Regions from separate parts of the Streptomyces sp. 891-h genome, predicted to be linked through region 1. Evidence: riboswitches for the same ligand, from Rfam matches in the RefSeq annotation. Region 1 holds a riboswitch; each other region holds the start of a gene.

What was found. A riboswitch is a leader RNA that binds a small molecule or an ion and turns the genes downstream of it on or off. The one in region 1 is predicted to bind cobalamin.
Region 2: another riboswitch for cobalamin. It lies ahead of HC362_RS10430 (ribonucleoside-diphosphate reductase subunit alpha); the one in region 1 lies ahead of HC362_RS23290 (prenyltransferase/squalene oxidase repeat-containing protein).
Region 3: another riboswitch for cobalamin. It lies ahead of metE (5-methyltetrahydropteroyltriglutamate--homocysteine S-methyltransferase); the one in region 1 lies ahead of HC362_RS23290 (prenyltransferase/squalene oxidase repeat-containing protein).

The regions. Positions count from the first base shown of each region.
Region 1 is NZ_CP050693.1:5,312,559-5,322,505, reverse strand. It holds gene pcp (pyroglutamyl-peptidase I) at 1-263, shown strand, start outside; gene HC362_RS23315 (DUF2891 domain-containing protein) at 338-1,438, shown strand; gene HC362_RS23310 (LLM class flavin-dependent oxidoreductase) at 1,492-2,415, opposite strand; gene HC362_RS23305 (ferredoxin) at 2,570-2,803, opposite strand; gene HC362_RS23300 (aldehyde dehydrogenase) at 2,896-4,380, opposite strand; gene HC362_RS23295 (MBL fold metallo-hydrolase) at 4,578-5,741, shown strand; cobalamin riboswitch at 5,843-5,995, shown strand; gene HC362_RS23290 (prenyltransferase/squalene oxidase repeat-containing protein) at 6,156-7,532, shown strand; gene HC362_RS23285 (SCO2322 family protein) at 7,529-8,344, shown strand; gene HC362_RS23280 (CbiQ family ECF transporter T component) at 8,348-9,748, shown strand; gene HC362_RS23275 (ABC transporter ATP-binding protein) at 9,745-9,947, shown strand, end outside.
Region 2 is NZ_CP050693.1:2,453,561-2,463,507, reverse strand. It holds gene HC362_RS10435 (ribonucleotide-diphosphate reductase subunit beta) at 1-789, opposite strand, end outside; gene HC362_RS10430 (ribonucleoside-diphosphate reductase subunit alpha) at 789-3,248, opposite strand; cobalamin riboswitch at 3,372-3,504, opposite strand; gene HC362_RS10425 (GNAT family N-acetyltransferase) at 3,550-4,047, opposite strand; gene HC362_RS10420 (YbdD/YjiX family protein) at 4,128-4,370, opposite strand; gene HC362_RS10415 (carbon starvation CstA family protein) at 4,367-6,472, opposite strand; gene HC362_RS10410 (GntR family transcriptional regulator) at 6,719-7,513, opposite strand; gene HC362_RS10405 (extracellular solute-binding protein) at 7,855-9,087, shown strand; gene HC362_RS10400 (sugar ABC transporter permease) at 9,223-9,947, shown strand, end outside.
Region 3 is NZ_CP050693.1:1,101,811-1,111,757, forward strand. It holds gene HC362_RS04960 (ATP-binding protein) at 1-1,008, opposite strand, end outside; gene HC362_RS04965 (alpha-ketoglutarate-dependent dioxygenase AlkB) at 1,407-2,072, opposite strand; gene HC362_RS04970 (tyrosine-protein phosphatase) at 2,207-3,016, shown strand; cobalamin riboswitch at 3,090-3,311, shown strand; gene metE (5-methyltetrahydropteroyltriglutamate--homocysteine S-methyltransferase) at 3,537-5,828, shown strand; gene HC362_RS04980 (aspartate aminotransferase family protein) at 5,961-7,340, opposite strand; gene hpnH (adenosyl-hopene transferase HpnH) at 7,471-8,493, opposite strand; gene HC362_RS04990 (1-hydroxy-2-methyl-2-butenyl 4-diphosphate reductase) at 8,501-9,169, opposite strand; gene shc (squalene--hopene cyclase) at 9,169-9,947, opposite strand, start outside.

The sequences.
Region 1 (9,947 bases):
TGCCCGCCTCCGTCTCCCAGACGGCAGGCACCTTCGTGTGCAACCACGTCTTCTACGGCCTGGCCCATCTGATCGCCACCGAACGGCCGGGGATACGCGGCGGCTTCGTCCACGTCCCCTACACGCCGGAACAGGTGGCGGCCCGCCATCCGGCGCCGCCCTCCCTCTCCGTACACGACGCCGTACGCGGCCTGTCGGCGCTTCTGACAGCCGCGGCCCACACCACCACCGACCTCCGCGAACCGGGAGGGGCGACTCATTGAGCACGGGCACCGGAGCGGGGATGGACGCGGGAGCGGGAGCGGGAGCGGGAGTGGGGGCGGGGGTTGGGGGGCGGGTGCCGGTCGGGCGGTTCGCGGAGGTGGCGTTGGCCAATATCGTCCGCGAGTACCCGAACGCCCCGGCGCATCTGCTCGCCGGCCCGCACGAACTCGTTCCGCCCCGGGTTCTCCATCCCGCGTTCTACGGTTCGTACGACTGGCACTCGAGCGTCCATATGCACTGGCTGCTCGTCAGGCTGCTGCGGTTGCCATGGGACGGTGACGAGGACGGGCAGCGGCGCGCGGCGGTGGTGCGGGCGCTGGACGCGCAGCTGACCCCCGAGGCGCTCGCCGCCGAGGCCGCGTATCTGCGTGCCCATCCCACGTTCGAACGGCCCTACGGCTGGGCGTGGCTGCTGGCGCTCACGGGCGAGAGCACTGCTCTCACAGCGGACGAGAGCACGGCTCTCGTAGCGGATGAGAGCACTGCTCTCATAGCGGAGCGGCGAACCGGCCGGGAGCCGGAGCAGCGAGAGGTGGCGGCAGCACGGCGATGGCGCGCGGCGCTGGAGCCCGCCGCCGAGGCCGTGGCCGAACTGGTGCTGGACTGGCTGCCGAAGGCGACCTACCCGGTACGTCACGGAACGCACGCCAACAGCGCCTTCGCACTGGGGCTGCTCCTCGACAGCGCCGAACGGGCGGACGCACAGCGGCTCGTGGGGCCTGTGGAAGCCAAGATCCGCGAGTGGTACGTACCCGACCACGCTGCCGCTACCCGATGGGAGCCGTCCGGGCAGGACTTCCTCTCGCCACTGCTCTGCGAGGCGGACGCGGTGCGCCGGGTGCTGCCGCAGCACGAATTCACCGCATGGCTGGCGCGTTTCCTGCCCGAGCTGGACCGCGCCACCGGCCCGGAGTTCCTCCCGCCGCCCCACGTCTCGGACCCGGCCGACCCTCAGCTCGGGCACCTGCTCGGGCTGTGTCTGAGCCGGGCGGTGGCGCTGCGCGGCATCGCCGCCGCGCTCCCGCCCGGTGACCCGCGCGCCGCCACCCTCACCACGGCGGCCGAGGCCAACCTGGCAGCGGGGCTGCCGGCCACCACCTCGGGCGACTTCACCACGGAGCACTGGCTGGCGACGTTCGCCACGCTCGCCCTGGGAAGCCCGGTCACCCGCTGAGACCGGCCACCCCCTGTGAGCGGGCGCCGGTCACCCGTTGGCGGTGGGGCGGCTCATGCCAGCAGGGGGCTGACCTCCTGGGCGGCGAAGCGGACGAATCCCTCCGGGTCCGGCTCGTCCGCCGTGGGCTGGAGGACGACCGTGTCGGCCCCGGCGTCGAGGGCCTGGCGGACCGCCTCGGCCACCGTCGCCGCGTCGCCCGCCACACCGGGCCCGGTGGCGGGGTCGTGGCCCTCGCGTTCGAGCTCCGCCCGGAGGCGGGTCGCGGCGTCGGGGCCGGTCGCGGTGTTGAGGTAGTGGACGACCTGGTGGTGCTCGGTACGTCCGGCCGCGGACCGGCCCTCTTCGATGAGCTGCCGCGCGCGACGGATGCCCGCGAGCGAGGTGTTGGCGTCGAGCACCGTGCCGTCCGCCGCCTCGCCGCTGAGCCGCAGGGAGCGCGGCCCCCGCGCACCCGCGTACACAGCCGTGTCCGCGGCGGCAGTCGGCGGCGGCCAGTCCAGGGCGACGCCGTCCAGTTGGACGTACCGGCCCTTGGAGGTGACCCGCTCGCCGCGCAGCAAGGCCCGCATGGCGTCCAGGTGTTCGCGCAGCAGGGTCACGGGCGAGTCGACCCGCGCACCGACCTGCCCCATCCAGTCCTGGACACCATGACCGAGCCCCACCAGGAACCGGCCGGGAAAGAGGCGGCGCAGGGTGGCCGTCTCCATGGTGGTCAGCGCGACGTTGCGCAGCGGGACGGGGAGCAGGCCGACGCCCACCGTGATCCGTTCCGACCAGGCGAGCGCGGCGGCAGCCGTGGCGATGCCGCTCTCCAGGAAGCAGTCCTCCCACAGCCACAGCTGGTTCAGACCCGCCTCGTCGGCGGCGCGCACGACGCTCCGCAGCCGCTCGGGCGGCAACTGGGGCCGGAAGACCGCGCCGAGAGAACCACCGCCGAGAGAACCACCACCGCTGTCAGCACCAAAAGATGTCATACGGCTGTTCCTATCCCGCCGCACGCTCCCCCGGCAACGGATTACCACGGATTTCACGGACCGTCGCGGACCGGCACGACCACGAGCGAGTACCGCACGACTACGAGCGAGTACCGGCCGGTCCGCCGCGGGCGCCCCCCGGCCGGGCTCCTCGTCACTCCTCCGGGGGGAAGACCGCTTCGCCCGTGGCCGCGAGGGTGATGGAGATGGCCTCGACAGGGCAGCTCTCGGCGGCGGCCAGCACCTCTTCGGACGGCTCGCGGTCGGGGCTGACGGGATGCGACTGGCGGGCGGCGTCCAGCCGGAACTCCTCCGGCGCCCCGCCCACGCACATGCCCGAACCGATGCACAGGTCCCGGTCCACCTCGACGTGCCAGCGGTCGGCCATCGCCGCCTCCTCCGTTTCCTCCACGCCCGCCTCGTCCTCCACTTCCTCCACTTCCTCCACTTCCTCCACTTCCGCCTCCGCGAAGCTCACGCTTACGCGGGCAGGTGGATCATCTTGTGCTCCAGGTACTCGGCGTATCCCTCGGGGCCGAACTCGCGGCCGATGCCGGAGTTCTTGTAGCCGCCGAAGGGACCGAGCATGTCCAGGCTGAAGGTGTTGACGGAGTAGGTGCCGGTGCGTACGCGGCGCGCCACGTCGATGCCGCGCTCGGTGTCGGCGGTCCACACGCTGCCGGAGAGCCCGTAGTCGGAGTCGTTGGCGATACGGACCGCCTCCTCCTCGTCGTCGTAGGGCAGCAGGCAGATGACGGGGCCGAAGATCTCCTCCCGGGCGATCCGCATGGAGTTGTCGACGTCACCGAAGAGGGTGGGCTCCACATACCAGCCGGTGGGCATGGACTCCGGCCTGCCGCCGCCGGCGAGGACCTTGGCGCCCTCCTCCTGGCCCAGCGCGATGTAGTCGAGGGAGCGGCGGCGCTGGCGTTCGGCGACCAGCGGGCCGACCTCGGTGGCCGGGTCCAGCGGATCGCCGACGGTCAGCCCGTCGGCGGCGGCCTTGAAGCGCTCCGCGATCTCGTCGTAGTGGCTGCGCGGCGCCAGGATGCGGGTCTGGGCCACACATGCCTGCCCATTGATCATCCAGGCGAACGGGGTGATCCCGGCGACCGCGGCGTCCAGGTCGGCGTCGGGGAGTATGACGGCGGCCGACTTGCCGCCCAACTCCAGGGTGACCCGCGTCAGATTGCGGGAGGCCACCTCCATGACCCGCTTGCCGGCGGCCACGGAGCCGGTGAAGGACACCTTGTCCACCCCCGGGTGCCCGACCAGGTACTCGCTCACCTCCCGGTCGGCGGGGAGGATCGACAGCACGCCGGGAGGCAGCCCTGCCTCGTCGGCGATCCCGGCCAGCAGATAGGCGTCCAGCGGGGTCTCCGGCGAGACCTTCAGCACGGCCGAGCAGCCGGCCAGCAGCGCGGGCGCCAGTTTCGCCGCCGCGGTGAACTGCGGCACGTTCCACGGCACCACGGCCGCCACCACACCCACCGGCTCCCGGCGCACCAGCAGGGGGCCCAGCACCCCGGCCCTGCGCTCCTCGTAGGGGAAATCGGCGGCGATCTTGAGCGCGGTGTCCCACACCATCATCGCGGCGAGGGACTGGAGCATCACCGCTGAGGTGTAGGGCGTACCGTTCTGGGCGCTGATGACCTTGGCGATCTCCTCGCTGCGCGCGGCGATTCCGTCCTTGATACGGGCGACGGTCTCGATCCGCTCGGCCAGCGGCCGCCGCGCCCACACCCCGGAGTCGAAGGAGTCGCGTGCGGCGCGCACGGCACGGTCGACGTCCTCGCGCGAGGCGTGCGGGACGTGCCCGATGGGCTGCTCGGTGTGCGGGGAGACCACCTCTATCGTCCGGTCACCGGCGGGATCGGTGAAGCTGCCGCCGATGTAGAGCTGTTGGTGGGCGGTGTAGGGGATGCCGCCGCCGCTCGCCTCGGGTCCGCTGGGGGTGTCCGTCATGGCCGTGCCCTCTCTTCCGCCCGCCCTCTTCCGCCCGCCCGCCGCCGTCGACTTCCTGACAGCGCATCAGAACTAGTACCAGTTCTAGTTCTAAGGGACAATGCCGGTGCCGATGCTCTGCCGGACCGCCGTCCATGGCGGCGCGGCCGTCAGACCCGCGCGACCCGCGCAACCCGCGCACGGAACCGGGAGCCGCCATGACGAACAGACCGCAGGCAACGGACGACGGGCCGGGGGTCGGTGACCACGGGGGCGGCGTGTGGAGCATTCCCGTACCCATCCCGGACAACCCGCTCGGCCACACCCTCGTCCATCTGATCGAGACGGACGCGGGACCCGTGCTGATCGACACCGGCTGGGACGACCCCGCCTCCTGGCAGGCCCTCGCCGACGGGCTCGCCGCGTGCGGCACCTCCGTCGACGCGCTGCACGGCGTTGTCGTCACCCACCACCACCCCGACCACCACGGCCTGTCGGCGCGCGTACGGGAGGAGTCGGGCGCCTGGATCGCCATGCACCCGGCGGACGCCGCCATCGTCCGCCGCACCCGCGACTCGGACCGCCGCCAGTGGCTCGGCTACCTCGCCGAGAAGCTCGCCGCCGCCGGTGCCCCGGACTCGCATACGGCACCGCTGCGCGCAGCCCTCGCACAGGGCGGGGACGGGACGCTGCCGGGGGCGCGGGCAGCACTGCCCGACCGGGAGATCGAGCCGAACGAACTGCTGGCCCTGCCGGGGCGGCGGCTGCGCGCGGTGTGGACCCCGGGGCACACGCCGGGCCATGTGTGCCTGCACCTGGAGGAGCAGCACCCGGGCCGGGAGGGAAGCCGGGAGGGGACACGGGAGCGGGGTGGTCAAGAGGGAGGCGCGGAGAGGTCGCGGGAGGGGAGCCGGGAGCGGCAGCAGGCGGGGCGCCGGGGCGGGCGGCTGTTCTCCGGGGATCATCTGCTGCCGACGATCAGCCCGCACATCGGCCTGTACGAGGACCCGGACAGCGACGAGATCACCGATCCGCTCGGTGACTACCTCGACTCGCTGGAACGGATCTCCAGGCTGCGGCCCGCCGAAGTGCTGCCCGCCCACCAGCACGCGTTCGCGGATGCGCGGGCCCGGGTCGACGAGCTCACCGCTCACCATGCGGAACGGCTCTCCGATCTGAGAGCACTGCTCTCGAACCGGGACCTCACCCCCTGGCAGCTCGCCGAGGCCATGCGCTGGAACCGCCCCTGGGAGCAGATCCCGTTCGGGTCCCGCAACATCGCCGTGGCCGAGGCCGAGGCCCACCTGCGCCACCTGGTGAAACTCGGCCACGCGGAGGCGGTACCCGGCAGCGCCCCGGTCACCTACCGCGCCACCGGCTGACCCGCCACCGGCACCTGCGGACGAACCGGGACCGGGCCGACGGAACGACCCGGTGGACGGTCCCGCTACAGTGGCCGACAGCCAGACAACGCCTCCGACCGGGGGAAGCCGGTGCGAATCCGGCGCTGACCCGCAACCGTGAGCGGTCCGCCACCCCGTCGTCGTCCGTGGTCCGTCGGCCGTGGTCGCACTCTGGCGGCCGCGCCCCGGCGACCGCGTACGGCACAGGTGGCCGGCCGTGAGCCGGAGCACCCGGGCGGAGGTGGGCTCCTGTGGCCGAGAGGCCACCGGCCCGTCGAGGTATACGGAGCCGAGCCCGGTGCGCCGCGATGCGGGGCCGCCAGAGCGCGAGCCCCCTCGGCGGGGTGGCCGTGCCCGGCTGCGGTCCGCTCCCGTCACCGAAAGGCACTCGCAATGTCACCGCGCCGCCGCCGCGCCACGGTCCTCGCCGCCGCCACCGTGCTGTGCGCGACAGCCGCACCCGTGGCATCCGCCGCACCCTCCGCGCCCCACGTCGCTTCACGGGGGGCCCGTGTCGCCGAGAAGCCGTCCGAGCTGCCGGACGGGCTCTACGGGACGGCTGATCCGAAGTACGACGGGGTGTGGCGGCAGTCGATGGCGCTGCTGGCGCTGGACGGTGCCGGTGCGGTCCCCGCCAAGAAGGCCGTGGACTGGCTCACCGAACAGCAGTGCGCCGACGGCTCGTTCACCGCGTACCGCGCCGACACCACCGGGAAGTGCGACCCGGACGCCACCCCCTCGGACACCAACGCGACCGCCCTCGCCGTGCAGGCTCTCGCCGCCGTCGGCGGCCGGAGCGACGCCGTACGCGAGGCGGTGGAGTGGCTGATCTCGGTCCAGAACAAGGACGGCGGCTGGGGCAGCGCCCCGCACGCCCCCTCGGACGCCAACTCCACCTCGCTGGCCATCGGCGCCCTGCACGCCGCGGGTGAGGACCCGAGGAAGACCACGGCCGAGGGCGGCAAGTCGCCGTACGACGCGCTGCTCTCCTTCCAGCTGACCTGCGGCTCCAAGGGCATCGAGGAGGCCCGGGGCCAGCAGGGTGCCTTCGCCTACCAGCCGGACAAGAAGGGCAAGCTCGTCCCGAACGCGGACGCCACCGCTGCCGCCTCCCTCGCCGCGCTGGGCAAGGGCGCCCTGACCGAGCCGCCCGCCAAGGACGCCGAGGACAAGCCCGTCACACCGCTGAAGTGCGCCACAGGTGCGGACGGCGGGGACAGCGGGAACGACGGGGACGGTGGGAACGGCGGGGACGGCAAGGGTGTCCCGGGTGGCCGGAAGGCGGCGGCGGGCGCGGGCGCCGCGTATCTGGCCGCGACGCTGGAGAAGAACGGCGACCACTTCAGTACGGTCATGCCGGGCGCCTCCAAGAAGCAGCCCGACTACGGGAACACCGCGGACGCCGTCGTCGCGCTGGCCGCCGGCGGTCACCTGAAAGCGGCCAAGTCCTCCCTGAACTGGCTCGCGAAGAACCTCGACAAGTGGGACAAGGCCAAGAACGATCCGGCCGCCATCAGCTCCCTCATGCTCGCCTCCCGCGCCACGGGCGGTGACCCCGGCGAGCTCGGCGGCACCGACCTGCTCTCGCGCCTCAACCACACCGGGCCCAAGCCCGCCAAGATGCCCGCCGCCGACGGGGACTCGTCCTCCTCCGAGAAGAAGGACGACGGCACCACCATCCCCGTCTGGGCGTTCATCCTGGTCGGTCTCGCCATCGGCGCCGGCTTCGGCATCCTGCTGAGCGGCCGCCGCAAGAGGCAGCAACTGTGAGCGCCCGGACGGCAACCGCCCTCGCGGCCCTCGTACTGCTGCCGACCACCACCATGGCAACGGCCTCCGCAGCGGGGGCCGCATCCGCGGCGGCGGCCGCCCCAGCAGCTGCGGCCGCACCCATGGCGGCGACCGCGGACTCGGACGGCTACCGCTACTGGTCGTTCTGGCAGCAGAAGAAGGACGGCTCGTGGTCGTACGCCACCGAGGGACCGGCCACCCTGCGCCCCGAGGACGGCGACACCGTGGGCTTCCGGTTCGCCCTGAGTACCAACTCGCAGCAGGCCGACACCCCGCGCGGCGCCGTCTCGTTCACCGACGCCTGCGCCCGGACAGCGGCCAAGGACGGCAGCAAGCGGGTCGCCGTCCGCATCGACTTCGGTGTCCGCGCCGACGCGCCCAAGGGCGAGTCCCGGAAACCGCCGGCACCCCGCACCGGCTGCGCCCGCATCCCGGGGAACGGGACCGCCGCCGATGCCCTCGCCAAGGTGGCCGGGCCCCTGCGCTACAACTCCGAAGCACTGCTGTGCGCCATCGACCACTACCCGGCCAAGGGATGCGGCGAGCAGGCGAAGACCGGCGATGGGAACGAGAAGAACGGCGAGGGTGGGCGCGAGGGCGGGAGCGAGAACGAGAAGAGCTCCGACAGCAACGGCACCGGCACCGGCACCGGCAGCAGCGACCGCAGCGGTGACGGCGGGGGCGGTCAAGGGGACGGCCTGTCGACGGGGCTGGGGCTCGCGGCGGGGGTTGCGGCTGTGGGGATCCTCGGCGCCGCGGCGCTGTGGCAGGCGCGCCGCCGGAAGCAGTAGCTGATGCACCGCTCCACGTCGAGAGCACCGCTCGCCACGGAGGCGGGGGCTCGTGCATCGCGACGCCGCTCTCACCTGAGAGCACCGCTCTCGACCCGTAGCACCGCTCTCCACCCGGGGGCCTGGTGGCTCTGGGCCCTGGGCCTGGCCACCGCCGCCTCCCGTACCACCAACCCCCTCCTCCTCGCCCTGCTGATCGTGGTGGCGGGCTATGTCGTCGCAGTACGCCGCACCGACGCGCCTTGGGCCCGCTCCTACTCGGCGTTCCTCAAGCTGGGCGTCCTCGTGCTGGCCATCCGTCTGGTGTTCGCCTTCTTCCTCGGCTCGCCCATCCCCGGCAGCCATGTGCTCGCCGAACTGCCCGAGGTACCCCTGCCCGACTGGGCACGCGGCGTGCGGATCGGGGGGAGGGTGACGGCGGAAGGCATGGTCTTCGCGCTGTGCGACGGGCTGAAACTGGCGACTCTCCTGGTGTGCGTCGGCGCCGCCAACGCGCTGGCCAATCCGGCCCGGCTGCTCAAGTCCCTGCCGGGCGCACTGTACGAGGCAGGTGTGGCGGTCGTGGTCGCGATGACCTTCGCCCCCAACCTGGTCGCCGACGTACGACGGCTGCGGGCGGCGCGCAGGCTGCGGGGGCGGGACGACCGGGGTCTGCGCGGCGTACTCCAAGTGGGACTGCCCGTACTGGAGGGCGCGTTGGAGCGCTCGGTGGCGCTCGCGGCGGCGATGGACGCGCGCGGCTACGGCCGTACCGCACGGGTACCGACCGCCGTCCGGCACACCACCACAGCGCTGACCCTCGGCGGACTGCTGGGCGTTTGCGCCGGCACCTACGGTCTGCTCGCCGCCGAGGGAGCGGGCTTCGGCCTGCCCGTACTGCTGGCCGGTCTGGCCCTCGCGCTGGCCGGGCTGTGGCTGGGCGGCAAGCGGGCAGCCCGTACCCGCTACCGCCCCGACCGCTGGGGCATACGCGCCTGGCTGGTCTCCGCGTCCGGCGCCGCCGTGGGCGCCCTTATGATCACGGCCGCCGACGTGCTGCCCGCATCGCTGAATCCGCCTGCCGTCCCGCTCACCGCGCCTGACCTCCCCCTCTGGCCGGCCGCCGCCGTTCTCCTCGGCCTCCTCCCCGCCGCCCTCGCCCCCGCACCCCCACCCACCCCGGGCAAGCCCACACCCTCTCCCGTACGCACCGCACAGCCCGCCACCGCGCACCCCGCCGCCGCACAGCCCGCCGCCGACAAGAGCGCCGCCAAGGGGAGCGGCGCCGACGAGGCCGCCGCCGACGAGGGCGCGGCCGAGGAGGGCGCCGAGGTGCCACGGCCCCGCACGCACCGCACGTCACCGGCGCTCCGCACGCCACGGGCGCTCCGCGGCCGGGAGCACGACGAGGAGAGTCCCCAGTGATCACCTTCGACCAGGTCACCGTCGTCCACGACGGCGCGAAGGCCCCCGCCCTCCCGGTAGTGGACGCCCACCTCCCGGAGGGTGAACTGTGCCTGCTCATCGGCCCGAGCGGAGCGGGCAAATCCACCCTGCTGGGCACCGTCTCCGGGCTGGTACCGCACTTCACCGGTGGCACCCTGCACGGCCGGGTCACCGTGGC
Region 2 (9,947 bases), 2.9 Mb from region 1:
CTGGAGCTCCGCCTCGACGGCCTCCTCCAGCATCGCCGTGACCTGCTCGGTCAGCTCCGCGTCGAAGAGTTCCGGCTCCTCCTCCCGTACGGTGTCGACCACGTCGAAGGCGAACGACATGTGCATCGACTCGTCGCGGAAGACCCAGTTGGTGCCGGTGGCCAGCCCGTGCAGCAGTCCGCGCGAGCGGAACCAGTAGACGTAGGCGAAAGCGCCGTAGAAGAACAGGCCCTCGATGCAGGCCGCGAAGCAGATCAGATTGAGCAGGAAACGGCGCCTGTCGGCCTTGGAGTCCAGCTTGTCGAGGCTCTCGACAGCGTCCATCCACCGGAAGCAGAACTGGGCCTTCTCCCGGATGGAGGGAATTTTCTCCACGGCCGCGAACGCGGCGGCCCGCTCGTCGTGGTCGGGCAGATAGGTGTCCAGCAGGGTCAGATAGAACTGGACGTGCACGGCCTCCTCGAACAGCTGCCGGGAGAGATACAGCCGCGCCTCGGGCGAGTTGATGTGCTTGTAGAGCGTCAGCACCAGGTTGTTGGCGACGATCGAGTCGCCGGTGGCGAAGAATGCCACCAGGCGGCTGATCATGTGCTGCTCGCCCGGGGTGAGCTTGGCCAGATCCGCGACGTCGGAGTGGAGGTCGACCTCCTCCACGGTCCAGGTGTTCTTGATGGCGTCCCGGTAGCGCTCGTAGAAGTGCGGATAGCGCATCGGGCGCAGGGTCAGCTCGAAGCCGGGGTCGAGCAGGTTCTTCGGAGCCTGGGCAGTCGTGGTGGTGGGAGTCGTCATTACTGGCAGGCCTCGCAGGACTCGGGGTTTTCCAGGGAGCAGGCGAGCGCCTCGTCGGGCTTCGGCTGCTGGGGGACGGAGTTGGCCGCCTGGGCGATGCGGGTCGCGGGGCGCGACCGCAGGTAGTACGTGGTCTTGATGCCGCGCTTCCAGGCGTACGCGTACATCGAGCTGAGCTTCCCGATGGTGGGGGAGGACTGGAACAGGTTCAGCGACTGGCTCTGGTCCAGGTACGGGGTGCGGGCCGCGGCCATGTCGATCAGGGCGCGCTGCGGCAGCTCCCACGCGGTGCGGTACAGCTCCCGTACGTGCGCGGGCACCCACTCCAGCTCCTGTACGGAGCCGTTGGCCCGCCGCAGCGCCTCGCGGGCCCGCGCGTCCCACAGCCCCAGGCGCTTCAGCTCCGCGACCAGGTAGTGGTTCACCTGGAGGAACTCGCCGCTGAGCGTCTCGCGTTTGAAGAGGTTGGAGACCTGCGGCTCGATGCACTCGTACACGCCCGCGATGGCGGCGATGGTCGCCGTGGGGGCGATCGCCAGCAGCAGGGAGTTCCGCATCCCCGTGCGTGCGATACGGGCGCGCAGCGCGTCCCAGCGGTCCGCCCAGTGCGGCTCGGCGTCCGGGTAGTGGTCGGGGTGGAGTACACCGCGTGCGGCGCGGGTGGACTCCCAGGCGGGCAGCGGGCTGTGCCTCTCGGCCAGCTCCGCCGAGGTCTCGTAAGCGGCGAGCATGATCCGCTCGGCGATCCGGGTGGACAGCTCGCGTGCCTCTTGCGAGTCGAACGGCAGCCCGAGCCGGAAGAAGACGTCCTGGAGTCCCATCACGCCCAGACCCACAGGCCGCCAGCGGGAGTTGGAGGCGGCCGCCTGCTCGGTCGGATAGAAGTTGATGTCCACCACCCGGTCCAGGAACGTCACCGCCGTACGCACCGTGGCGTCCAGCCGCTCCCAGTCGGGCTGTCCGTCGGCGCCCAGGTGCGCGGCCAGATTGACCGAGCCGAGGTTGCAGACGGCGGTCTCGCCGTCGTCGGTGACCTCCAGGATCTCGGTGCACAGATTCGAGGAGTGCACGATGCGACCGGGCTGTGCGGTCTGGTTGGCGGTGCGGTTCGAGGTGTCCTTGAACGTCATCCAGCCGTTGCCGGTCTGCGCGAGAGTACGCATCATCGCGCCGTACAGCTGCCGGGCCGGCAGCTGTTTGACGGCGCGGCCCTCGGCCTCGGCGCGGCGGTAGGCGGTGTCGAACTCCTCGCCCCACAGATCGACCAGCTCCGGCACGTCGGAAGGGGAGAAGAGGGACCACTGCCCGTCCGCCTCGACGCGGCGCATGAACTCGTCCGGTACCCAGTGCGCGAGGTTGAGGTTGTGGGTACGGCGCGCGTCCTCGCCCGTGTTGTCGCGCAGTTCGAGGAACTCCTCGATGTCCGCGTGCCAGGTCTCCAGGTAGACGCAGGCCGCACCCTTGCGCCGGCCGCCCTGGTTGACGGCCGCGACCGAGGCGTCCAGCGTGCGCAGGAACGGGACGATCCCGTTCGAGTGGCCGTTGGTGCCCCGGATCAGCGCGCCCCGGGAGCGGATGCGGGAGTAGGACAGACCGATGCCGCCCGCGTGCTTGGAGAGCCGGGCGATCTGCTGGTAGCGCTCGTAGATCGAGTCCAGTTCGTCCTGGGGCGAGTCCAGCAGATAGCAGGACGACATCTGCGGGTGGCGCGTACCGGAGTTGAACAGGGTGGGCGAGGAGGGCAGATAGGCGAGGGAGCTGGTGAGCCGGTAGAACGCGGCCACCTCCGCCAGCGCTTCGGGTGACTCGTCCCCCGCCAGGCCGCAGGCGACACGGAGCAGGAAGTGCTGCGGCGTCTCGATCGGGCGGCGGGTGGCCGGGTGGCGCAGCAGGTAGCGGGAGTGGACGGTACGCAGCCCGAAGTACTCGAACCGGTCGTCCGCGCCGCCGTCCAGGGCCTCTGCCACCAGCGCGTCGAGCCGTTGTGCGTGCTTCTTCACGAAGGCGTGGGTGCGGTCCGCGATCAGCCCCTGCGCGTGGCCCAGCGCCACCGAGGCGGAGAACGAGGTCACGCCCTCCGCCGCCGCCTCGTCGCGGATCACGTGGGTGAGCAGCCGCGCCGCCAGCCGGGAGTAGGAGGGCTCCTCGCTGATGAGACCCGCAGCCGATTCGATGGCGAGGGCACGCAGGTCGGCCTCGGTGGCGCCGGGTTGCCGTCCGCGCAGGGCCGCTGCCAGCACCGGCGCCGGGTCCACGTCGGGGAGACCGGCGGTGAGCGCTGCGAGGGCCCGGCGGAGCGCTTCGGCCGGCGGATCCTCGCGGGCGCCGGGTTCCCGGGCACCTGGTTCCCGGGAGTCGGGCTCGCGGGCGCCGGGGTTGCCGGATGCGGCGGGTTTCCCGGGAGCGCCGGGCCCGGCGCCGCTCGGTGCCGGAAGTGTGGGGGCGGTGGTGACGGTCACGCGGTGCTCTCCCTGGCTGCTGAGGGCCCCTGGCAGGGCAGCACGGCAGGAGAGGGCACACGCCGGACCCGCTGCGGGCATGGCGCGCTCCGCCCCGGCGGCCCAACCCACGAGACCCGGACGTTCGGTACTGCCGCCGCCTGCAGGCATTCGGACTCGCGGGCACGCTCGCGCGTGCCGCTCACCGTTGCGGGACAGTTCCGGACTCGCACCGGATTCCCCTGCGTCGGGGGCGACGGCCGTGAGACACCATACATGTTGTGGCCCCCCTGTGAGAGGGCCCCATATGTTGTGCCGTCGGCTACAGGGTGAGCGTGTAGGCCAGCAGGGTGACGCCCTCGATCGGCTGCCAGTCGCGGTCGGGGGCGCGCAGGAAGCCCAGCCGGGCGTAGAGGCGGTGTGCCGCGTGCATCGTCGGCAGAGTGGACAGGACGAGCCCGCTCAGCCCGAGGTCGCGGGCCCGCCCGATACAGGCCCGCACCAGTGCTTCACCGACACCCCGGCCCCGCGCCGACTGCCGTACGCCGAGCATCCGGAACTCGCCCTCACCGGCCCGGGCGCGCTCCGCGTAGCGCCCTCCCTCGCCGACGAAGGTGACGGTGCCCAGCAGCGCGCCCTGCGGGTCCTCGGCGACCAGCAGGTCGGCGTGGGCGGCGCGGCCGGCCGCGTCGCGGAGCGAGTTCAGATAGGGGTCGGAATCCCCGTGGGTCAGCAGTCCGCCGTCGAGGTAGGCGCGCGCCACCAGCTCCCCGGCCTGTGCGTACTCCTCGGGCCGTGCGGTTCTTACGGTGATGTCCATGGCCGCCATCATCCGGCACGGCACTGACAACGCCGGGGCGTCAGCCGTGCCCGGCGGACGTCAGCTCTGCCCGGCGGATCTCAGCAGCAGCGGAAGCCCTCGCGCGGATCGCCCTCCCGGGCGTCCGTGCGGCGGCGCTCGAACTCCTTCCGGGAGGGGACCGGGGCGTGGGGCCCCTGGTGCTGACGCACATGTGCCACATACCGGTCGTACGCGCTCTCGTCCGTGAACTCGCGCACGTACCAGCGCAGCCAGCGCCCGGCCCGCAGCAGGGGATCGACCGCCGCCCGCTTCGCGCCGTTCACCTGCTTCGCTCCGTTCACCGGGAGTCCTCTCCCGCCCCGCCGCCGGGCGCTCCGGCCGCGGCCGGCGCTGCCTCGTGCTCGGCCTTCTCCGCCTTCTCCTCCTTGGTGGCGATCAGTCCTGCGGGTTCGACCAGCTTGGACTTCTCGTAGGGCGCCTCGTGCATCCGGGTGCTCTCCGGGTTGCGCACCGCGCGTACACAGGTGCGCGCCGCGTCGGCGAGGACGACGATGACCAGGATCGCGAAGAGGGCCGACAGGACGCCGTCCACCGTGGAGTTGGTGACGACGGTGTGCATGTCGTCCATGTTCTTGGCGGGGGCGATGACCTTGCCCTGGTCGATGGCCTCCTGGTAGTTGGCGCGCTGCTGGAAGAAGCCGACCTTCGGGTCGGTGGAGAAGACCTTCTGCCAGCTCGCCGTGAGCGTGACGACGGCGTCCCACACCAGGGGAACGGCCGTGACCCAGGCCCACTTCAGCCGCCCGGACTTGACCAGCAGCGTCGTACAGACCGCCAGCGCTACCGCGGCCAGCAACTGGTTGGCGATGCCGAACAGCGGGAAGAGCTGGTTGATCCCGCCCAGCGGCTCGTGGACGCCGACCCACAGGAAGTAGCCCCACAGCGCGACGATGGCGGCGCTGGAGAAGAGCAGCCCCGGCCACCAGCTCACCCGGCGGAAGGGCTTGTAGACGTTGCCGAGCATGTCCTGGAGCATGAAGCGGCCCACGCGGGTGCCGGCGTCCAGGGCCGTCAGGATGAACAGCGCCTCGAACATGATGGCGAAGTGGTACCAGAACGCCTTCATCCCGGCGCCGCCGACGATCTCCGAGAAGATGTTGGAGACGCCGATGGCCAGGGTGGGCGCCCCGCCCGTACGGGAGAGCAGCGACTGCTCCTCGACGGCCTTGGCGGCGGCCGCCAGTTGGTCCGGGGTGATGGTGTACCCCAGGTGCCGTACCGCTTCCGAGGCCGCCTGCACGTTGTCGCCGATGACGCCGGCGGGCGCGTTCATCGCGAAGTAGAGCCCCGGGTCGATGATGCCGGCGGCGACCATCGCCATGATGGCGACGAACGACTCCATCAGCATGGAGCCGTAGCCGATCATCCGGATCTGGGTCTCCTTCTGGATCATCTTCGGCGTGGTGCCGGAGGAGATCAGCGCGTGGAAACCGGACAGGGCGCCGCAGGCGATGGTGATGAAGACGAACGGGAAGAGCGAGCCCGCGAAGACCGGTCCGTCACCGACGCCGGCGAAGTCGGTGATGCCCTCCATCTTCAGCGTCGGCATCGTCACCACGACGCCGATGGCCAGCAGCCCGATGGTGCCGATCTTCATGAACGTCGACAGATAGTCGCGCGGTGCCAGCAGCATCCACACCGGGAGGATGGAGGCGACGAAGCTGTAGACCAGAATCCAGATGACCAGCGTGCCGGGCTCCAGTGTGAAGGTGTCCGCCCAGGACGACTCGGCGACCCACCGCCCCGAGACCAGCGCGAGCAGCAGCAGCGCGATACCGATGAGGGAGACCTCGGTGACCCGCCCGGGGCGCAGCACCCGCAGGTAGAAGCCCATGAACAGGGCGATCGGGATGGTCATGCCGATGGAGAAGGTGCCCCAGGGCGACTCGGCCAGCGCGTTGACGACGACGAGCGCCAGCACGGCGAGCAGGATGATCATGATGGCGAGGACGGCGAGCAGCGCGGCGGCGCCGCCGATCGGCCCGATCTCCTCGCGCGCCATCTGCCCCAGCGACTTGCCGTCCCGGCGCAGGGAGAAGAACAGCGTCACCATGTCCTGTACGGCGCCGGCCAGGATCACGCCGACGACGATCCAGATGGTGCCCGGCAGATATCCCATCTGGGCCGCCAGCACCGGGCCGACCAGCGGTCCGGCGCCCGCGATGGCGGCGAAGTGGTGGCCGAGCAGCACCCGCCGGTCGGTGGGGTGGAAGTCGATGCCGTTGTCGAGCCGTTCGGCGGGCGTGGCCCGGGTCTTGTCGACACGGAGCACCCGGGTGGCGATGAAGCGCGCGTAGAAGCGGTAGCCGATGGCGTACGAGCCCAGCGCCGCGGCCACCATCCAGGCGGCGGAGATCTCCTCGCCGCGGGCGAGCGCCAGCATGCTCCACCCCGCCGCGCCGATCAGTGCGACGGCGGTCCAGACGGCTATGGACCGCGGACTGAGCCTGCCCGCTGGCTGTGCAGTGCTGCGCACGCGTTCCTCCTCGACCTCACCCGCGCCCCATGCGAGGTCGCGGGCACACCAAGACGGCAGGCCGACCGTAGAACAACCGCCTGATCAGCGCCATACCTCGGAACGGGTCAACCACGTTCCGCGACGGCGGTGGGTCCCCTCCCGGCGAAGCCGTCAGGAGGTGGGGCGCTGGAGGGTGGCCACGAACTTGTAGCGGTCACCGCGGTAGACCGAGCGGACCCACTCCACGGGCTCTCCCGCGGTGTCGCGGGAGTGCCGGGAGAGCATCAGCATCGGCAGGCCGACATCGGTGCCCAGCAGCCCGGCCTCGCGCGGGGTGGCCAGCGAGGTCTCGATCGTCTCCTCGGCCTCGGCCAGGTGGATGTCGTACACCTCGGCGAGTGCCGTGTAGAGGGAGGCGTACTTGACCAGGCTGCGCCGCAGCGCGGGGAACCGCTTCTGGGACAGATGGGTGGTCTCGATCGCCATGGGCTCGCCGCTGGCCAGCCGCAGCCGCTCGATGCGCAGGACGCGTCCGCCCGCGGGAATGTCCAGCAGCGCGGCGAGCCGGTCGTCGGCGGTGACGTAGCCGATGTCCAGCAGCTGCGATGTGGGTTCGAGGCCCTGGGCCCGCATGTCCTCCGTGTAGGAGGTCAGTTGCAGCGCCTGGGAGACCTTGGGCTTGGCGACGAAGGTGCCCTTGCCCTGGATGCGCTCCAGACGCCCCTCGACGACGAGTTCCTGGAGCGCCTGCCGGACCGTGGTGCGCGAGGTGTCGAACTCGCTGGCGAGCGTCCGCTCGGGCGGTACGGGGGTGCCGGGCGGCAGGGTCTCGGTCATCTCCAGCAAGTGCCGCTTCAGCCGGTAGTACTTGGGCACGCGCGCGGTGCGGGCCGCCGATCCGTTGCCGCCGGCGGTCTCGCTGTCCGCCGCGGCCGGCGCGACCGCGCCGCCCCCGTCCGTGCTCATGGCCCGCCTTCCCGACTCATGTCGTGCTGCCGTCACCGGCTTCCTCCGTGTACGTAGCGGCTCACATCGTGGCACGGCCCCGGTGTGGGCGGGCGCCCCAGCTCAGATGTCGTTCCGATAACGGAACCGACAGCGAGCTTTATACACCGTTGACACCCCTAAAGGTCTAGGCCAAGCTCTGCATGGATCTCATTGGTCTAAACCAACTCCGGGAAACTACGGGGGAACCTACTCCGGGTTTGCTGTGCGGAGCGTTCCAGTGTGCAGGGGAGAATGCTGTGGTACGCAGACAACGCCGACAAAGTCGTCAAAAGGGGCTCATAGCCGCGGCCGGTGTCGCCATGCTGGTGGTGAACGTCGCGGCCTGCGGGTCCGACGACGACAAGAAGGACGGGCCCGACAGCTTCAAGGGCCAGACCCTCACCCTCTGGGCGATGGACGGCTCCACGCCCAAGCAGTGGACCAAGGACGTCAAGGCCGCCTTCGAGAAGAAGACCGGGGCCAAGCTCAAGCTGGAAGTCCAGCAGTGGAACGGCATCCAGCAGAAGATCACCACCGCGCTCTCCGAGTCCGACCCGCCGGACGTGATCGAGGTCGGCAACACCCAGACCCCCGCATACGCCGCCACCGGCGGACTGGCCGACCTCAGTGACCTGAAGAAGGGGGTCGGCAAGGACTGGACGCCCTCCCTCAACAAGTCCGCGGTCTACGACGGAAAGCAGTACGCGGCCCCCTGGTTCGCCGTCAACCGCACGGTGATCTACAACAAGAAGATCTGGGCCGAGGCGGGTATCAAGGGCACGCCCAAGACGCGCCAGGAATTCTTCGACGCGCTGGAGAAGATCGAGAAGAAGACCGACGCCGAGCCGCTCTACATGCCGGGCCAGAACTGGTACTTCCTGGACGGTCTGATCATCGGTCAGAACGCCGACCTGGTGAAGAAGAAGGGCGGCAAGTGGGTCTCCAACCTCGCCGATCCCAAGGTCGGCAAGGCCATGGAGATCTACAAGAAGTACGCCTCCTACTCCAAGGCCCCCAAGGACAAGGACGAGGCCACCCCGCAGCAGGCCGAGGTCTTCGCCAAGGGCAGGACCGGCGCCTTCATCGGGCTCAGCTGGGAGGCGGCCACCGCGATCGAGGCCAACAAGAAGCTCGAGAAGGACATCGGCTACTTCACCATTCCGGGTGAGACCGCGGGCAAGCCCGAGGGCGTCTTCCTCGGCGGCTCCAACCTCGCGGTCGCCGCGGGCAGCGAAAAGCAGGAACTCGCCAAGGAATTCCTGAAGATCGCGCTGTCCGACAAGTTCGAGGGCGCCATGGCGAAGGAGAGCGGGGTCATCCCCAACAAGACCGCGCTGCAGAGCAATCTCAAGGGCAACCCCGCGGCGGAGGCCGCCGCGCCGGCCGTCGAGAACGGGGGACTGACACCCCTGATCCCCGAGTGGGGCGCGGTGGAGAACCCGCCCAACCCGATCAAGACCTATATGACGTCGGTGCTGAACGGGAAATCGCACGACACCGCGGCCAAGGCTGTCGAGGACGAGATGAACAAGAGGCTCTCTCAGAAGCAGTGAGAGCGCCGTCCGCTGGTGCGGGGTCCGGTGATCGGGCGGGCGCGGCTGCGGCTGTACCCGCCCTCCACCGGACTCCGTCCGGGGGTGCCCCCACGCCCGCCGGGCGGGCCGAGCGCCCACGACCTTGGAGCATTGATGTCTGTGCAGACCCGCGAGGCACCGCCTCGGGAGAGAAGGCCCGCAGCGGCGCCGGGGACCCCGGGGCCGCGGCCGGGGGAGGGGCGCCGTGCCGGTAAGGCCACGCTGCCGTACCTCCTGCTGCTGCCCGCCCTCGCGCTGACTGCCGTCTTCCTCGGGTATCCGCTGGTCACCAACGGCATGTTGTCGTTCCAGAACCTCAACATGACCCAGCTGATCCAGCACGTCACCGAGTGGAACGGATTCGCCAACTACACCGACACGCTCAGCAACGAGACGTTCTGGCGGGTCACGCTGCGGTCGGTGATCTTCACGGCGGTCAACGTCGTCGTGATCATTGTCGTCGGCACCCTCGTCGGACTGCTGCTGGCCCGCCTCGGGCCCAAGATGCGGCTGCTGCTGTCGGTCGGGCTGGTGCTCGCCTGGGCGATGCCGATCATCGCCGCCACCACTGTCTACCAGTGGCTGTTCGCGCAGCGGTTCGGCGTCGTCAACTGGGTGCTGGCCGAGCTCGGCTTCGAGTCGATGGCGGACTACAACTGGACGGGGACCCAGCTGTCCACGTTCTTCGTCATCTCGCTGCTGCTCGTGTGGACCTCGGTCCCCTTCGTGGCGATCAACCTCTACGCGGCGACGACGACCATCGCCAAGGAGCTGTACGAGGCCGCGGCGCTGGACGGCGCGGGGGCGTGGCAGAGCTTCAAGAGCGTCACCTTCCCGTT
Region 3 (9,947 bases), 4.2 Mb from region 1:
GCGGCCGTTCCGCAACAGTTCGGGCACGTTGGTCCTGCCCGGTTCGGCGAGCATCGCGTTGAGGCGGTTCTGTACGCCGAGGTCCATACCGCGCCCCCGGTCCTCGACCTCGACCGCCAGCCCGGCCGTGACGCGCTGGGTGCGCAGCAGCACCCGGGTTTCGGGCGCGGAGAACATGGTGGCGTTCTCGGCGAGTTCGGCCAGCAGATGGATGACGTCGGCGACCGCGTGTCCGCGCACGGCGCCCTCGACGGGAGGCACCAGCTGGACCCGGGTGTACTGCTCGACCTCCGCCACGGCGGAGCGCAGCACCTCGGAGAGGGGCACCGGGCGGGACCACCGGCGCTGGGCCGTGGCACCGCCGAGAACGGCGAGGTTCTCCACGTGGCGCCGGGTGCGGGTGGCGAGGTGGTCCACATGGAAGACGCCCTTGAGCAGATCGGGGTCCTCCACCTCGTTCTCCAGCTCGTCGATGAGCTCGATCTCCCGGTGCACCAGCGACTGCAGCCGACGGGCGAGGCTGACGACGACCTCGGCCCGCTCCTCGCTGCCGCCGCGTGCCCGGGCCGTCAGCCCGACGGCCTCCACCACGGCGGCCTCCGCGGCGCACTGGGCGTGCGCGGCCTGGTGGCCGAGCAGATCCAGCGCGTCGCCGACCGGCTCACCCTCGGGGGCGCGGGTGCGGGTGACGGGGTGTTCGCCGTGCCGCAGGGCCCACAGCATCGAGCGGAGTTCCGCCTGGCCGCGTTCCAGGGAGCGCCGCAGGGCCGCGCACCGTGCGGCGGTACCCCGCGCTTCGGCCGCCGCCAGCGTCCCGGCGGCGCCGAGCAGCCCGCACATCACCAGGGCCCCGGTGACCAGCGCTGCCCACTCGGAGCCCGTGAGCGGATCAGCGGCGTCCCGGCCCGACAGCAGGAGGCAGACGACGACCGCGCCGGTGAGCGCGACCAGTCCCGCGGGCAGCACGCTGAGCCGTACCAGGCGGCGGCGCACGGCGGCGTCCCCCACGCTTTCTAGGGCGCGGACCTGCGCCCGGGGCCTGCCGTGCCGCCGCCGTGCGGGGACGTTCCTCCCACCGGGTCCGGTCGGTTGGGCGGCCACAGGAACGGAAGTGGATGCTCCGCTTCCGTTCTGTGCCACAGAGGTCGGGAGTTCGGGCATGGATTCCTCGGGTGAGTTGAGGCGCTGAGAGATCGGGCGAGCAGCAGCGGCGGAGGGACAGAACAGGTGGACCTGGTGCATCGATGCCGCGGTCACGCTAGCCCGCGGCCCTCCCGCGACCTGCCCCGTACGGAGGATTCGCCAGGGTTCGCCAGCTCCCAACGAGTGAACCCCACCGGCTTCCGCTTGACAGGGCTCGTCCGCGCCGTCCGAGGGAGCGGTATCGCTCCGTACGCCCGATGCGCTCAGTACGCCCGCACGGTGACGTTCACCCGGCCCCGCAGCTCCAGCGCGGGCGGCGCCGTACCCGGCTCGGTGCGGGGTACGCCGTGGTAGGACAGCCGGGCCGGGCCGCCGAAGACGAAGGCGTCCCCGCTGCGCAGCTCCACGTCCTCCCACGGCCGCCCGCGCCCCTCGGTGTTGCCGAACCGGAAGACGCAGGTGTCCCCGAGGCTGAAGGAGACGACGGGAGCCGCCGAGCGCTCGTCGCTGTCCCGGTGCATGCCCATGCGCGCGCCGTCACCGTAGAAGTTCACCAGCGCGATGTCGTACGGCACGGCGCACGGGCCCGCGCCGTACACCGGCTCCCCGGTCACCTCGGCGGCGGCGTCCACGGCCGCCCGCGCCCACTCCCCCAGCCACCCGGGGAACGGCTTCACCGGCTCGCCGCCGCCGTCCACGACGGTCGGCGCGTAACCGTAGGGATACCAGTGCCGCCCCAGGCTGAGCTGCCGCACCGACATCCGGCCGCCGCCCGGCATCCGTACCGTCCGCAGGCCCGCGGGCGGCAGGGCCCATCGGCGGCACGCCGCCAGCAGCTCGCGCTGGGCCTCGGGCGGCAGCCGACTGGGCAGATGTACGGCTCCCGGAGCGATCTCCGAAGCGGGCCGCGGGAACAGCTCCTCGCTCACGGGGCCAGCGTACGGCGCCGGGCCGCCCAGCCCTCGGCGAGACCCCGGCCGGGCCGAACGTCGTACGAGTCACCGCACGAGGACTGATCGCCTCAGGCATCCATGCCTTATGGTCGAACGGACGGTCGTCGCAGATGCTGGGAGCGCACGTGAATGTGGAGTCCACCGGGACGGAGCTGACCGGGGTACGGAACTTCCGGGACGTCGGGGGCCTGCCGACGGTGGACGGGCGCCGGGTGCGGCGCGGGGTACTCTTCCGCAGCGGGCACCTGGCCCACGCGACGCCCGAGGACGCCGCCTTCCTCGGCGAGCTCGAACTGCACACGGTCTTCGACTTCCGCAACTCCGCCGACCAGGCGCTCGACGGCCCCGATGTCGAGCTGCCCGGGGTCCGCAACGTCAACCTTCCGCTGTCCGACCCGGCCGACGGTGCCGAGTTCTGGCGGCTGGTGCGCGACGGCGAACTCGACCAGCTCCGGGCGATCCTCGGCGACGGGCTCGGTGACCGGCGGATGACCGACTCCTACCGCGCCATGATCCTGGAGCGGACGGCCGAGCACAGCCGCATCCTGCACGCACTGGCCGAGGACAGCGTGCCCGCGCTGATGCACTGCGCGGCCGGCAAGGACCGGGCTGGGCTTGCGGTCGCCATCACGCTGCTGGCGCTCGGCGTGGAGCGGGCCGCCATCGAGGAGGACTACCTCCAGTCCAACCAGCCGCACCGGCGGTACAAGATCTACCGCAGCAACAAGTCCAAGGCCGGTATGGCGCCGGAGGTCCTGGAACTGCTCGCCCCTCTCTTCGAGGCGCGCGCCCGCTATCTGCACACCGCGTTCGAGACCATCGACGAGAGGTGGGGCGACGTGGACACCTACCTGACCGAGGGCCTCAAACTCTCCGAGGGAACCCGCATCAGGCTGCGCTCGCGCCTGCTGGAGCCCTGAAACCGGCCCAGCGGACGCCTCATCCCTCCGCCTCGACGCCCCGCTGAGCCCCGCTGAGCCCCGCCCCCGGGGTTATGCTGGCGGTGCAGCAGGTTCGCCCCGTCAGCCAGGCGGGAGGCGTCGTAAGAGGGAACCCGGTGCGAGTCCGGGACTGCCCCGCAGCGGTGAGTGGGAACGACCGCCGTCATACGCACTGGACCACAAGGTCCGGGAAGCGACGGCCAGTAGGTGCCCGCCGGGAGACCGGCAGGCGTGCCCGCGAGTCCGAAGACCTGCCCGCTGCCCGTGCGCGTCCACGCGTGCACGGTCCTCCCGGAGACCTCGAGGGCGGGTCGGAGAGCACAGCGCACCAGACGGCGGGACGCCGGCCACGCGTCCGCCTCCCCGGGCGCCGCCTCCCTTCGTGTCCTCGCTCCGTCCTTCCGGGACGCTGGAGACACTCGCGAAGGAGAGTTGCGTGACAGCGCCCAGAACGCACGAGGCAGCAGCCCGAGCGGCCACCACCCGCCCGCCCGCGCCGGTGAGCGCCACGGTGTACGGCTATCCCCGCCAGGGCCCGGACCGCGAACTGAAGAAGGCGATCGAGGGGTACTGGAAGGGCCGCGTCGACGCCGAGTCCCTGCACGCCACAGCGGCCCGGCTGCGGGCCGCCAACTGGCGGCAGCTGGCCGAGGCGGGCATCCACGAGGTCCCCACCGGCGACTTCTCGTACTACGACCACGTACTGGACACGACCGTGATGGTCGGTGCCCTCCCCCAGCGGCACCGCGCGGCCGCGGCCGCCGATCCGCTGGACGGGTACTTCGCCATGGCCCGCGGCACCCAGGACGCGGCGCCGCTGGAGATGACCAAGTGGTTCGACACCAACTACCACTATCTGGTGCCCGAACTCGGCCCCGGCACCGTCTTCGCGGCGGACTCGCGCAAGCAGACCGCCGAGCTGACGGAAGCCCTCGCACTGGGGCTCCCGGCGGCCCGGCCGGTGCTCGTCGGGCCCGTCACCTACCTGCTGCTGGCCAAGCCGGCGCCCGGCGTCGCCCCCGACTTCGAGCCGCTGTCGCTGCTGGAGAGGCTGCTGCCCGTCTACGCCGAGGTGCTGGCGGATCTGCGCGCCGCGGGCGCCCAGTGGGTGCAGCTGGACGAGCCGGCGCTGGCGCAGGACCGTACGCCCGCCGAGCTGAAGGCCGCGGCCGAGGCCTACCGGCTACTGGGCGGCGCCGCCGACCGCCCGCGGCTGCTGGTCGCCTCCTACTTCGACCGGCTCGCCGAGGCGCTGCCCGTACTGGCCAAGGCGCCGGTCGAGGGCCTGGCGCTCGACTTCACCGGGCCGGCCGCCGCCAACCTGGACGCGCTCGCCGCGGCCGGCGGGCTGCCGGGCAAGCGGCTGGTCGCGGGGGTGATCGACGGCCGCAATGTGTGGATCAACGACTACGAACGCTCCATGGCCACCCTCGCCACCCTGCTGGGCCTCGCCGACCGGGTGGATGTGGCGGCGTCCTGCTCGCTGCTGCACGTGCCGCTGGACGCGCGCGCCGAGCGCCATATCGACCCCCAGGTCGCACGCTGGCTGGCGTTCGCACGGCAGAAGGCGGCGGAGGCGGTCACGCTGGCCCGCGGCCTGTCCGAGGGAACCGCGGCGATCAGCGCCGAGCTGGCCGCCAACCGCGCCGACCTCGCCTCACGTACGGCCTCGCCGCTCACCCACGACAAGGCCGTACGGGCCCGTACGGCAGCCGTCACCGAGGCGGACACCCGCCGCGCGCTGCCGTACCCGCGGCGCACGGCGGCGCAGCGCACCCGGCTCGGCCTGCCGCCGCTGCCGACCACCACCATCGGCTCGTTCCCGCAGACGGCCGAGCTGCGTGCGGCCCGGGCCGGTCTCCGGGCCGGCCGGATCGACGAGACCGCCTACGAGCAGCGGATCGCGGCCGAGATCCGCGAGGTGATCGCCTTCCAGGAGCGCGCCGGGCTGGACGTACTGGTGCACGGCGAGCCCGAACGCAACGACATGGTGCAGCACTTCGCCGAACAGCTCACCGGGTACCTCGCCACCCGGCACGGCTGGGTGCAGTCGTACGGCACCCGCTATGTGCGCCCGCCGATCCTGGCGGGCGATGTCGCACGCCCGCGGCCGATGTCGGTGCGCTGGACGCAGTACGCGCAGACGCTGACCTCCCGCCCGGTCAAGGGCATGCTCACCGGCCCGGTGACCATGCTCGCCTGGTCGTTCGTACGGGACGACCAGCCGGTGTCCGAGACGGCGCGCCAGGTCGCCCTGGCGCTGCGCGACGAGGTGTGCGAACTGGAGGCCGCGGGCACCGCCGTCATCCAGGTCGACGAGCCGGCGCTGCGCGAGACGCTGCCGCTGCGCTCCGCCGACCGGCCCGGCTATCTGACGTGGGCCACCGCGGCGTTCCGGCTCACCACCGGCGGGGTGCGTCCGGACACCCAGATCCACACCCATATGTGCTACGCGGAGTTCGGCGACGTGATCGACGCCATCGCCGAGCTGGACGCGGACGTCATCTCCCTGGAGGCGGCTCGCTCGCATATGCAGGTGGCGGACGAGCTGGCCGCGCACGGCTATCCGCGCGAGGCGGGTCCCGGCGTGTACGACATCCACGCGCCGCGGGTTCCCGACACCGATGAGATGGCGGCCCTCCTGCGGAAGGGCCTCACGGCGATTCCCGCCGACCGGTTGTGGGTCAACCCTGATTGCGGCCTGAAGACCCGTGGCTGGGCGGAGGTCCGTGAGGCGCTGCGGAACATGGTGGCCGCCGCCCGCACGGTACGCCGGGAGTTGCCGCGTTAAGCACTGAGCGGTTGCCCCGGGAAGAGAGCCGCGCGGCTGGCCACGGGCTGCCCCGACCTGTACGTCGCAGGCTGAGGCACACGTCGTGGCTGGTCGCGCAGTTCCCCGCGCCCCTTACGGGCGCGCCCTCCCTCAGCGGTTGGCCACCGCCTGGCGGACCAGCGTGCGGCCGAAGTCCCACATCAGGCCACCGCTGTGGGCGTCATCCATGACCTGGGTGAAGGCGGTCACAAAGCGGTCGACCTCCTCCTCGCCGATCACCAGCGGAGGAATCAGCTTGATGACCTCCAGGTGATCACCGGACACCTGGGTGAGGATGCGATGCTTCTGCAGCAGCGGCACCACCACCATCTGCGCGAAAAGCCCTTTTCGCGCAGCCTGCAACATGGTCCACCGGCTGCGCAGCTTCAGCGATCTGGGCCTGCCGAACTCGATGCCGATCATCAGCCCCCGGCCGCGTACCTCGTGCAGCAGCTCGTAGCGGTCCACGAGCGCCGCGAGCCGGCCGCGCAGCAGATCGCCGGTATGGCGGGCGTTCTCGGTCAGGCGCTCGTCCTCCATGACGGCGAGGGTGGCCAGCCCCGCCGCCATGGCCTGCGCGTTGGAGCCGAAGCTGGCGGAGTGCACGAGCACCCGGTCCATCGAGGAGTAGACCTTCTTGAAGATCCACTCCTTGCCGAGCGTGGCGCCCACCGGCACATATCCGCCGGAGAGCGACTTGGCCACGCACACCAGGTCCGGATCGACGTCCTGCTCGTGCTGGTAGGCGAAGAAGTCACCGGTGCGGCCCAGCCCCGTCTGCACCTCGTCGACGATCAGCAGCGCCCCGTGCCGGTGCAGCAGCTCCCGCGCGGCACGCAGATAGCCGGGCGGGGCTGCGTGCACGCCCTTGCCCTGGATCGGTTCGACGACCAGCGCCGCCACATCCTTGCCGCGCAACTCCCGCTCCAGCGCGGCGAGGTCGCCCAGCGGTACGGGGGTGTCGGGCAGCAGGGGCGCGAAGCCGTCGCGGAAGCCGTCCTCGCCGTTGACGGAGAGCGAGCCGGCGGTCAGCCCGTGGAAGGCGTGCGCGCAGTACAGCACCCTGGGCCGGCCGGTGGCGTAGCGGGCGAACTTCAGCGCGGTCTCCACGGCTTCGGTGCCGCTGTTGCCGAAGAAGACCCGGTCGAGTCCCGGCGCGTGGGTCAGGAGTCTCTCCGCCAGCAGCCCGGGCAGCGGCTGGCAATCGAACCGGGTCAGGTCGGCGAGCTGCGCGTCGAGCACATCGTGCAGCGCCTGCCGGACGACCGGATGGTGGCGGCCCACGCCCATGACGCCGAATCCGGCCAGCATGTCGAGGTAGTCGTTGCCCTCGGCGTCGTAGAAGTAGGCGCCCTCGGCACGCTCGTAGACCTTGTCGAAGCCGATGGTGTGCAGCATGCGCGGCAGTTGGTGGTTGAGGTGGCGCATGTGCAGCTCGTAGCGCTCGCCGCTGCGTTCGGCCAGCAGCTTCGACAGATCGAAACCGGTCACGCCATGCTCCCCTCGCCGGTGCGGGGCGCGCCCAGGGCCGCGTCCCGCGGTGCGTCGAGGTCGCATGGTCGGTCGGTGGACTTCAGCAAGGACATGGTCGGCCCCCCTGCTCCGGCGAATCGGTCCGATCTCAGTGGGATGTACGGCCCGCGGTCTCCCGGGCGGCGCGCAGGGACTCCTTGAGAGAGCCCATGGTGGCCAGCACGGCGGTCGGCTCATAGCCGCAGTGCGCCATGCAGTTGGCGCAGCGCGGGTCCTTGCCGCGGCCGTACTTGTCCCAGTCGGTCTCCTCCACCAGCTCCCGGTAGGTGGGCACATAGCCGTCGCTCATCAGATAGCAGGGGCGCTGCCAGCCGAAGAGCGAGTAGTTGGGGATGGCCCAGGCGGTGCAGTCGAAGTCGGCCTTGCCCTCCAGGAAGTCCAGGAAGAGCGGGCTGTGGTTGAGCCGCCAGCGCTCCCGGTTGCCGCCGGAGAACGCCTTCTTGAACAGCTCCCTGGTCTGCTCGACGCCGAGGAAGTGCTCCTGGTCGGGCGCTTTCTCGTAGGCGTAGGCGGGCGAGACCATCATCTCGTCGACCTTCAGTTCGTCGTTGAGGTAGTTGAGGACCTCGATGACGGTCTGCGGGGTGTCGGTGTTGAAGAAGGTGGAGTTGGTGGTGACGCGGAAACCGCGGCGCTTCGCCTCCTTCATCGCGGCCACCGCCTCGTCGAACACGCCCTCCTTGGCCACGGATTCATCGTGCCGCTCCCGGAGCCCGTCGATGTGCACGGCGAACGCGAAATAAGGGGAAGGCGTGAACTCGTCCATCTTCTTGCGCAGCAGCATCGCATTGGTGCAGAGAAATACATATTTGCGCCGGGCCACGAGTTGTCGCACGATTTCCCCGATCTGCGGGTGCATCAGCGGCTCACCGCCCGCGATGGAGACCATGGGAGCACCCGACTCCAGAACGGCCCCCACCGCCTGGGCAACCGGCATCCGCTGCTTGAGCACTCCGGCGGGATGCTGGATCTTTCCACAGCCCTCGCATTTGAGATTGCAGGCGAAGAGCGGTTCGAGCTCCACGATGAGCGGGAACTTCTCCCGCTTGCGGAGCTTCTGCTGAAAGAGATACGTCCCGATACGGAGCGTCTGGCGGAGCGGCATGGCCATTTCTGGCTCACCTCCAGGGGAGCAGCAGGGATCGGTGCCATTCAAGGAATGCGGGCAGGACACCGCGAAGGACGCGGAATGCCGATATTCCACCCCGCAGTGTCCCGATGCGGATCAGTTCATGGCCCGGAGCGTCCACCACCACCCGTACGGCCGCAACCGGACGCCTGGCCGTGCCCGCTGCGGCGGCGTCCAGGGTGGCGGCGGACTCCATGTCGGCGGCGATGGCTCCGGCGTCGTACAGGGCGGCTCTGGCCTGGCCCCGTACCACGTGGTCGGTGCCCGCCAGGGTGCCGATGTGGACGGTGCCGTACCGGGCCAGCGCGGTGGCCAGGAGTTCGGTTCCGGTGCAGGGCGTGTGCCCGCGCGGGTCCCGGGTCTCGGAGGCCACCACCAGGTCGCCCGGCCGCATGCCGGGCCGCAGGCCCGCGCAGAAGCCGGTGGCCAGCACGGCGGTGCCGCCGGGCACGGGCTCCTGGGCGAGGGCCCGGTGGGTGGCGCGTCGCGCGGCCTGGGCGCCCATACCGCTGCGGAGCAGCCGCACGTTCTCCGGGGCCGTTCCCCCGTTCGGGTCGTGGCGGCCCGGGCTGCGCCCCAGCCCGCGGCGCAGCGCGAGGTGCTCGATACCGAGCGCACACGTCAGCAGCAGCGGGTGCGGGGCTGCCGGGCTCTCCATCAGGCGTCCCGCCGCACGGCCCGCTCCAGGCCGTCGCCGTGCAGATAGCGGCCCAGCGCCGTGAGCGGGAAGACCATCCGGTAGAGGTGGTAGTTGATGGAGAAGTCCCAGGGGAATCCGGTGCCGGTGAAGTACGGCTCGTCCCAGTAGCCGTCCTCGCGCTGGGTCTCGGCCAGCCAGCCGATGCCGCGTTCGACGGCCTTGCTGTCCTTCTCCCCCGCCGCCAGCAGCGCCATCAGCGCCCATCCGGTCTGCGAGGCGGTGGAGGCGCCGCTCGCGACCCATTCGGAGTCGATGTAGGAGCGCAGGTCCTCGCCCCAGCCGCCGTCGTCGTTCTGGACCCTCTCCAGCCAGGTCACGGCGCGCCGGATGGCGGGGTGGGAGGCGGGCAGCCCGGCGGCCACGAGTGCCGGGACGACGGACCCTGTGCCGTAGAGATAGTTGACGCCCCAGCGGCCGAACCAGGAGCCGTCGGCCTCCTGTTCGGCCAGCAGCCAGGAGACGGCCTTGCGGGTGCGCGGGTCGTGCTGCTTGCCCTCGGCCGCCAGCATCTCCACCACGTGCGCCGTCACATCGGCCGACGGCGGGTCGATGACCTCGCCGAAGTCGCAGAACGGCAGCCGGTTGGGGAACTTGCTGGTGTTGTCGACGTCGAAGGCGCCCCACGCACCGTTGCCGGACTGCATTCCGAGGTTCCAGCGCACGGCCCGGCCGATGGCCCGCTCGACCCGCTCGCGGTCGGGGTGGTGGATGCGGCGCAGCGCCAGGGCGACCTCGG